Regions from separate parts of the Bradyrhizobium sp. DN3 genome, predicted to be linked through region 2. Evidence: predicted binding sites of a transcription regulator. Region 2 holds the regulator's gene; each other region holds the start of a gene.
The links. Region 2 encodes PhoB, which activates phosphate uptake and scavenging genes when phosphate is short. Its sites were predicted from a motif close to TGTCATNNANCTGTCAT; they were not measured.
Positions count from the first base shown of each region.

Region 1 (2,197 bases), on a different contig from region 2:
GCTCATGAACGGTGCCCAGCGCTCGGTGACGCCGGAGGCGTTCTCCGCCGGCACGACGGCGAAGGTCAATTCGGGATATTTGGCTTTCCAGTCGTCCGCGGAGGCGGAGGTCGTGAACGCAAGCGCGGCGGCGCCGGCGAGGATCAATCTGCGAGTGATCATGATACCCTCTTCATCGGTTGGGGTCGGTTGACGCAAAGACTTGAACTAAACAGGCGAGGCTCAGGCCGCCGCGGCCGTCCCGAGCGCCGGAACGCCCTCGGGCGCCGGGACAGGCATGCCGCCCATGACGTCGGCGGCTTCGAGATCGTAGAGCTCGCGCGCCACACGATCGGTCAGCGCGGACGGCGCGCCGTCGAACACCACGCGGCCCGCGGCCATGCCGATCAGGCGGTCGCAATAGCTGCGCGCCAGATCGAGCGAATGCAGATTGCAAAGCACCGTGATGCCGAAATGCTTGTTGATGCGCAGCAGCGCATCCATCACGATCTTGGTGTTGCGCGGATCGAGCGAGGCGATCGGCTCGTCGGCGAGGATGATATCGGGCTGCTGCACCAGGGCGCGGGCGATCGCGACGCGCTGCTGCTGGCCGCCGGAGAGTTGGTCGGCGCGCTGGGCGGCGAGCGCGGCGATGTCGAACTGCTCCAGTGCGGACATCGCCAGAGCCTTGTCCTGCTCGGGCCAGAGCTGCGACAGCGAGCGCCAGGTCGGCATCGTTGCGAGGCGGCCCATCAGGACGTTGGTGAGGACATCGAGCCGGCCGACTAGGTTGAACTGCTGGAAGATCATCGCCGAGCGCGCCCGCCACTGGCGCAACTCCTTGCCGCGCAGCGCGGTGACGTCGATGCCGTCGAACAGGATGCGCCCCTCGGTCGGCGTCACCAGGCGGTTGATGGTCCGCAGCAGGGTCGACTTGCCGGCGCCGGACCGTCCGATCACGCCGACGAAGCCGCCGGGGGAGACTTGAAACGAAGCGTCGTCCACCGCGGCTTTTGCGCCGAAGCGACACGTCAGACCTTCCACCACCAGCATGCAACGCTCCAGATTAACTGGAGCCCACCGCTAACGCCGGCGCTTAACACTTGTGTGACATCCGCGTTGCGGTGCGGCGATCCAACACACGTCATCCCCTGTCATCGCCGCGTCATGACATTGTCATCAAGCCGCTCGAAGAGGAACGCCCCGCCCTCGCGCTTCGGATACGACATGGCCGCCAAAGCTCTTTCGATTCAGCCGACCATCGATCCCTCGGCCAAGCTGCACGAGGCCAGGCTCGGCGCCTACACCGAGGTCGGCGCGCGCACGATCCTGCATGAAGTGACGATGGGCGATTACTCCTATGTCGTGAATGATGCCCAGATCACCTACACGACCATCGGAAAATTCTGCTCGATCGCGGCGATGACGCGGATCAATCCCGGCAATCACCCGATGCACCGCGCGACCCAGGCACACTTCACCTATCGTTCGAGCGCCTACTTCGAAGGCGAGAGCGACGATGTCGAGTTCTTCGACTGGCGGCGCCAGCATCACGTCCATATCGGTCACGACGTCTGGATCGGCCATGGCGCGATCGTGCTGCCGGGCCGCAACATCGGCACCGGCGCGGTGATCGCGGCCGGCGCGATCGTCACCAAGGACGTGCCGGCCTACACCATCGTCGCCGGCAATCCGGCGCGCATCGTGCGGCGGCGGTTCTCGGAGGAGATCGCCGGACGGCTCGCCAAGCTTGCCTGGTGGGACTGGGATCACGACAAATTGCGTGAAGCGCTGCCCGATTTCCGCAAGCTCGGGATTGAAGATTTCCTCGCGACATACGAAGCACGGGCGAGCTCTTTCACCGGTTCTCCTGCCAGCAAACGAAGCGCGGTCGCGTGACAGACATTTTCCTTGAAGGCGGCCGGGCCCTGATCGGCGCCGAGCTCGTCGAAACCTCACTGCTCGTGTCCGGATCTGATATCGCGCAGGTCGATGCCTCTCGCGGCCGCGCGCGGCTCGCCATCGACGCCCGCAACCTGCTGGTGTTGCCCGGCATCGTCGATCTGCATGGCGATGCCTTCGAGCGCCAGATGATGCCGCGCGCCGGCGTCGATTTTCCGATCGACGTCGCGCTCGCCGACAGCGACCGCCAAGCGATCAGCAACGGCATTACCACGGTGTTCCACGCCACGACCTGCTCGTGGGAGCCGGGCCTGCG
Region 1 covers NZ_JAULLN010000026.1:4,010-6,206, reverse strand. The annotation lists gene phnD (phosphonate ABC transporter substrate-binding protein) at 1-162, opposite strand, end outside; gene phnC (phosphonate ABC transporter ATP-binding protein) at 223-1,032, opposite strand; gene AAE027_RS30660 (transferase hexapeptide repeat family protein) at 1,207-1,878, shown strand; gene AAE027_RS30655 (alpha-D-ribose 1-methylphosphonate 5-triphosphate diphosphatase) at 1,875-2,197, shown strand, end outside.
Region 1: phnC (phosphonate ABC transporter ATP-binding protein) is a predicted target of PhoB. The motif match lies at 1,143-1,159, and genes of this name have one in related genera.

Region 2 (2,197 bases):
CGCGTCGAGCAGCTGAAAAAGCTCTGGGAGGCCGGACTTTCGGCCAGCCAGATCGCGGCCGAGCTCGGCAATGTGACCCGCAATGCCGTGATCGGCAAAGTGCACAGGCTCGGCCTGTCGGGCCGCGCCAAGAGCCCATCTTCGGCCGCGCCGCGGCCGCGCAAGGCGCGCCCAGCACAGCACATGATGCGGGTGACCCGGCCGATCTCGCGCGGCAACACCGCGCTGGCGCAGGCCTTCGAGGTCGAGGTGGAGGTCGAACCGGTCACCTACGACAACGTGGTGCCGATGAGCCAGCGGCTGTCGCTGCTGGAATTGAACGAGGCAACCTGCCACTGGCCGGTCGGCGATCCCTCGAGCCCGGATTTCTTCTTCTGCGGCGGCAGGGCGCTGTCCGGCCTGCCCTACTGTGCCCAGCACTCGCGCGTCGCCTATCAGCCGGCCGCGGATCGCCGGCGGGCGCCGGCCAAGCCGAGCACGCGGTGAGTTCGTTCTGAGGCCAGAAATGAGCCGTCGTGCGATCGCGGCTCTACATGATCGGTGTCGTCCCGGCGAAGGCCGGGACCCATAGCCACCGAATGCCATTTGGCGAAGACTCTCAATGATGCGGCTGCACCGTGCAATCAAGACCGCGCCCAATCGATAGATCACGCGGTATGGGTCCCGGCCTTCGCCGGGACGACACGGAAATTGGGGCGACAGCTCGCTAACTCATCCCCACCAAACGCCTTACGTCTGCTCCGCTTTCGCAAACCGATCATCCAGCGCATAGCCGGCGCCGCGGACGGTGCGGATCGGGTCCTGCTCGCGGCCGAGATTGAGCAGCTTGCGCAGGCGGCCGATATGGACGTCCACGGTGCGCTCGTCGATATAGATGTCGCGGCCCCAGACGCTGTCGAGCAGCTGCTCGCGCGAGAACACGCGGCCGGGATGCTCCAGGAAGAACTCCAGCAGGCGATATTCGGTCGGGCCGAGATCGATCGGCCGGCCCGAGCGCGCCACCCGGCGCTTGTCGCGATCGAGCTCGATGTCGCCATAGGCGAGCACGGTGGCGAGCCGCTCCGGACTTGCGCGCCGCAGAAGGCCCTTCACGCGCGCGAGCAGCTCCGGCACCGAGAACGGCTTGACGATGTAGTCGTCGGCGCCGGTCGCAAGACCCCGCACCCGCTCGCTCTCCTCGCCGCGCGCGGTGAGCATGATGATCGGGAGCTGCTTGGTCTCGGGACGGGTGCGCAGCCGCCGGCACAGCTCGATGCCCGACAGTCCCGGCAGCATCCAGTCGAGCACGATCAGATCCGGGATGTGTTCCTTGAGGCGGGTGTCGGCGTCGTCGCCGCGCATCACCGTCTCCACGTCATAGCCGTCGCCTTCGAGGTTGTAACGGAGAAGCTCGGTGAGAGCTTCCTCGTCCTCAACCACCATAATGCGTGCGCCCATGTTGTCGTCGCTCCCTCAGGTATTCGGTACCGTCGTGGCGAAGGTCGTCATATCGCCCTTCGGCCGCTTGTCGGTGATCGCCTGACCCTCGATCATGTAGAACACGGTCTCGGCGATGTTGGTGGCGTGGTCGCCGATCCGCTCGATGTTCTTGGCGCAGAACATCAGATGGATGCAGAACGAGATGTTGCGCGGATCCTCCATCATGTAGGTGAGGAGTTCGCGGAACAGCGAGGTGCAGATGGCGTCGACTTCCTCATCGCCCTTCCACACCGCCATTGCCGCCGGCAGATCATGCGCGGCATAGGCGTCCAGCACCGACTTGACCTGCTGCTGCACGAGGTCGGTCATGTGCTCCAGGCCGCGAAACAGTTTTAGCGGATGGAAGTCCGTCTCCAGCGCCGCAACGCGCTTGCCCATGTTCTTGGCGAGGTCGCCGATGCGCTCGAGATCGGTGGCGACGCGCATGGCGCCGACGATCTCGCGCAGATCCACCGCCATCGGCTGGCGGCGGGCGATGGTGAGCACGGCGCGCTCCTCGATGCGCTTCTGCAGCGCATCGAGCTCGGCGTCGGTGGTGACGACGCGCTGACCGAGCGCGACGTCGCGGCGGATCAGAGCGTCGACGGAATCGACGATCATGCGCTCGGCGATGCCGCCCATCTCGGCGACCAGGCGGGTGAGCTCCTGGAGGTCGGTGTCAAAGGCCTTTGCGGTATGTTCAGTACCCATGTCCCGTCTCCTCAGCCGAACCGGCCGG
Region 2 covers NZ_JAULLN010000060.1:4,154-6,350, forward strand. The annotation lists gene AAE027_RS38910 (GcrA family cell cycle regulator) at 1-486, shown strand, start outside; gene phoB (phosphate regulon transcriptional regulator PhoB) at 730-1,437, opposite strand; gene phoU (phosphate signaling complex protein PhoU) at 1,453-2,169, opposite strand; gene pstB (phosphate ABC transporter ATP-binding protein PstB) at 2,181-2,197, opposite strand, start outside.

Region 3 (2,197 bases), on a different contig from region 2:
ATGACCCAGAGCGAGGCACCGCCGATGATCGAGTTCTGTGGTGCGCCCTTCACGTCGGGATAATAGGGCATCGGGACGGCGGTGAAGTTGAACTTGGCCTGCGCCTTGACGTTGCCGAAGAACGCCGAGGAGGTCAGATAGAGCGGGCATTCACCTGACGTGAAGCGGCCTTCACCGGTGTTGGTGCGGCCGGCATAGTCGTAGGTCTTGTCCTTCTGGAGCTCGACCAGCTTCTCGAGGTGCTTGACCTGGACCGGGCTGTTGAATTCGAGCACGGTGTCGAAGCCGTCGAGGCCGTTGGCCTTGGTCGACAGCGGCACGTTGTGCCAGGCGGAGAGCTGCTCGAGATTGACCCAGGTGACCCAGGAGTTGGAGAAGCCGCAGGTCGGATGGCCGTTGTCGTGCAGCTTCTTGGCGGCGTCGAACACCTGAGGCCAGGTCTTCGGGATCTCGACATTGGCTTTCTTCAGCTCGTCGAGGTTCACCCACATCACCGTCGACGACGAGTTGAAGGGGAAGGACAGCATCTCGCCCTTCGAGGTCGAGTAGTAGCCGGTGATCGCGGGCAGATAGGCCTTCGGATCGAACTTCTCGCCGGTCTCGGCCATCAGCTTGTACACCGGCTTCACGGCGCCGGTCGCGGCCATCATGGTCGCGGTGCCGACCTCGAACACCTGCATGATGTGCGGGGCGTTGCCGGCGCGGAAGGCGGCGATGCCGGCATTCATCGTGTCGGCGTAATTGCCTTTGTAGGTCGGGATCACCTTGTAGTCGCTCTGCGATGCGTTGAAGTCGTTCGCGAGCTTGACGATGACGTCATTGTTCGCGCCGGTCATCGCGTGCCACCACTGGATTTCAGTCACGGCCAGGGCCGGCGAGGCCGACAAGCCAACCGTGATTGCAACAGCCGCAGCCGCACCAAAATGTCGAAGAGCCATCAAGAAAACCTCCCTTGCCCGTCAATAAAGAAGCGCTTGCGCTAGCAGCGCCATATGACGTTCACATGACTGTGTAAGCGGCCGAAACGAAAGCGGCAAGCGCTGGAAAAGGGAAGCCGGAAAATAGGCGAAGACGTGCGTGCGACCGCGCCGCAGCATTTGGTTGGCGGCGAGCGGATCGATCAGCAGAGCTGGTAGCTCGTGGGCAATGCGTGCGGCCGCAAACTCGAAAACCTCTCCCGCTTGCGGGAGAGGTCGCGCCGAAGGCGCGGGTGAGGGCTCTCTCCGCTTGGGGATTGTCCCGTTTTGGAGACACCCTCTCCCCAGCCCTCCCCCGCAAGCGGGGGAGGGAGCGGACCGGCGTCGCCGCTCGACCTTCGTCTTATCTCAGCGCTTGCGCTCGGGGCCGCAGACCACGCCTTTTTCGACCATCGCCTCGATCTCCGCCTTGGAGTAGCCGAACTCGCCCAGCACCTCCGCGGAGTGCTGGCTGAATTTCGGCGGCAGGCGGCGCAGGCTGGGCTTGCTGCGGTCGAGCCGGATCGGCGAGGCCACGCCCTTGTACCAGTCCTTCTCGATGATATCGCCGCGCGCGATCGTGTGCGGGTTGGTCAGCGCCTGGTCGATCTTCTGCACGGGCCCTGCGGGCAGGCCGGCCGCGAGCAGGCGATTGCACAGCGGCTCGGCCTCGTGCTGGCTGAACACGGCCGCAAGCTCGGCGCGCAGCGCCTCGCGGTTGGCGATGCGGTCCTTGTTGCGGGCAAAGCGCGGATCGGTGCCGAGCTCGGGCTTGCCGATCTCCTTGGCGAGCTTGCGGAAGGTGCCGTCATTGCCGACCCCGATGAAGATGTTGTCGGTTTTCGTCGGGAAGATCGCGTAAGGCACGAGGTTGGGATGCTCGTTGCCGGTGAGCGAGGGCGGCTTGCCGTGCATGAAATAGTTCGCGGTGTGCGGATGCATGATGGCAAGACCGGTCTCGTACAGCGTCGTCTCCAGGAACTGGCCCTGGCCCGAACGTTGCCGCTCCGACAGCGCCATCAGGATGCCGATCGCCGCATAGAGACCGGTGGTGATGTCGACCAGTGGCACGCCGATCCGCATCGGCCCGCTCTCGGGCGAGCCGGTCGCCGCAATCATGCCGGTCATGGCCTGGATGATGGCGTCATAGCCGGGATTGCCGCCGCGCGGGCCGTCGGCGCCGAAGCCGCAGATCCGGCAATGCACGAGGCGCGGGAATTTTGCGCGCAGCACTTCGTTGC
Region 3 covers NZ_JAULLN010000027.1:108,543-110,739, reverse strand. The annotation lists gene ugpB (sn-glycerol-3-phosphate ABC transporter substrate-binding protein UgpB) at 1-938, opposite strand, end outside; gene AAE027_RS31745 (CaiB/BaiF CoA transferase family protein) at 1,326-2,197, opposite strand, start outside.
Region 3: ugpB (sn-glycerol-3-phosphate ABC transporter substrate-binding protein UgpB) is a predicted target of PhoB. The motif match lies at 993-1,009, and genes of this name have one in related genera.

Region 4 (2,197 bases), on a different contig from region 2:
GAAGCTCCGCAATTCCTCGGGCATCTTGGCGTCGATCTCGAGCCGGATCACCGAGCCGCGGCGGCGACGCTTCAGCGCGGTCTCGAACAGGCGGACCAGGTCTTCCGCCTCTTCCTCGATTTCGAGCTCGGAGTCGCGGATGATTCGGAAGGCGCCCTGGCCGCGCAGATTGTATCCGGGGAAGAGGCGGTTGATGAACAGGGCGGTCGCCTGTTCCAGCGAAATCAGCCGGACGGCCCTGCCTTCGGCTGGTAGGCGGATGAAGCGGTCGATCTTGCCGGGCATGCGGATCAGCGCGTTCATCTGCTTGCCGTCGGCGGCGCGCGTGAGCTGAAGCGCGATGGTGAAGCCGAGGCTCGGGATGAACGGGAAAGGGTGGGCCGGATCGATTGCGAGCGGCGTCAGCAGCGGGAACACGTTGTTGAGGAAGTAGTCCTCGATCCAGCTCCGCTCCGCCTTGGTGACGTCCTTGCCCTCAACCAGCACGATGCCGACATCGGCGAGCGTGCCGCGCAGGTCGCGCCAGATCGCCTGCTGGTCGGAGGCAAGCTCGGACACGGTGCGGTTGATCAGCGCGAGCTGCTCCGACGGCGTGAGGCCATCGGGGGCGCGCTCGGCAATGCCCTCGCGCACCTGGGCCTTGATGCCGGCGACGCGGACCATGAAGAACTCGTCGAGGTTATTCGCTGAAATCGACAGGAATCGCACCCGCTCCAGCATGGGGTGACTGGGATTGACCGATTCCTCCAGGACGCGGCGGTTGAAATGCAGCCAGGACAGCTCGCGGTTGATGAATCGCTCGGGGCTGGAAGCGATCGCCGGCAGGCCCTCGGTTTCCGGGGGTTTTTCTTTGATTTCAACGGCTTGCGCAGAGTCCATGAGAAGTCGATCCATCCAGTTCACCCCAATTTGCGACTTACGCGCAAAACCGGCGGGAGCATGTGTTAGAGCGATGACGTTTCGATGACATTGATGTTCCGCCGCTCCGCCGCGTCAAGCGGCCTCGGAGGCGGGGGCCGGTCAGGCGTCCCGAAGCAGCTCGGCGGCCAGCGCCCGGGTGACGGGGCGCCCAAGTCGCAGGGCCTCGCTGTCGAGCAATTCCACAGCCCGCCGGGCGGCGGCCGAGGACCGCTCCAGGCGGGTGGCGAGGTAGCTGACCACGCTCTCATCCACCGTGAGTTGACGGTCGGCGCAGAATTTGACGATCAGGCCACGGAAAAGCTGGTCGTCGGGCGGCAGCAGCGCGACCGCCGGCACGGCGCGCAGGCGCGAGCGCAGGTCGCGAAGCTCGATCTCGAGCGATGCCGGGACCTCGCGCCCGGTGAAGAGGACGTAGGCGCCATCCTCACGGGCGAGGTTCATCAGGTGGAAGAGGGCGCGCTCGTCAAATTCTTTCGCCTTGAGATCCTCGACCACTAGCGCCCCGGTGGCGAGCGCGCCCGGGACCGCTGCGGCGGTCAGGGCATTGGCTGTGGTCGAGCGGGCGCCAGCCTCCTCAGCCCAGATCGCGGCGAGATGGCTCTTGCCGCTGCCTTCGGGGCCGGCCAGCCACATGATCCGGTTCGGCCATTCCGGCCAGGCGTCGATCAGGCCGAGGCCGGCCGCGTTGGCCGGGCCCTCGAGGAAATTGTCCCGGCTGAGACTTTCCGCATGCGGAAGCGAAAACGCCAATTGTCGGGGATGAACGCGGCCTGCCACGCTTGCCTTGCTCCATGCCGGCGCGCCGGCCTCGTTGGAAAAGATTCGACTTGATCGAGCGGGAGTTGGCCTTTTACGGGGCCGCATCCCAACTCATTTGGCCTCGATCGTGCTCATGTGCCGCAGCCACTCGACGAGATAGAGCGACACCGAGGAGAGCGTGAAAACCGTGACGAGGCCCATCAGGATCATATCATAGGGTTGCGGCTTGAAGCCGAAGGCAAGTGCGGCCAGCACCAAGGCCGCGAACGCCACTTGGGCCACAGTGTTGAGCTTGGACACCTTCGAGGGCTTCATCTCGACCGGCCGGTCGAACAGCCAGGATACGATCACGGCGGCGACGATCATGATGTCGCGCGAGACCACGAGGATGACAATCCAGCGCGGAATCGCCCCCCAGATGCCGAGCGCCATGTAGATCGAGACCAGCAGCGCCTTGTCGGCAAGCGGATCGAGCAGGGCGCCAAGCTCGCTTGTCATGTTGAAGCGCTTGGCCAGG
Region 4 covers NZ_JAULLN010000009.1:82,354-84,550, forward strand. The annotation lists gene AAE027_RS15455 (RNA degradosome polyphosphate kinase) at 1-879, opposite strand, end outside; gene AAE027_RS15460 (P-loop NTPase family protein) at 1,021-1,698, opposite strand; gene AAE027_RS15465 (CDP-alcohol phosphatidyltransferase family protein) at 1,792-2,197, opposite strand, start outside.
Region 4: AAE027_RS15455 (RNA degradosome polyphosphate kinase) is a predicted target of PhoB. The motif match lies at 953-969, and genes of this name have one in related genera.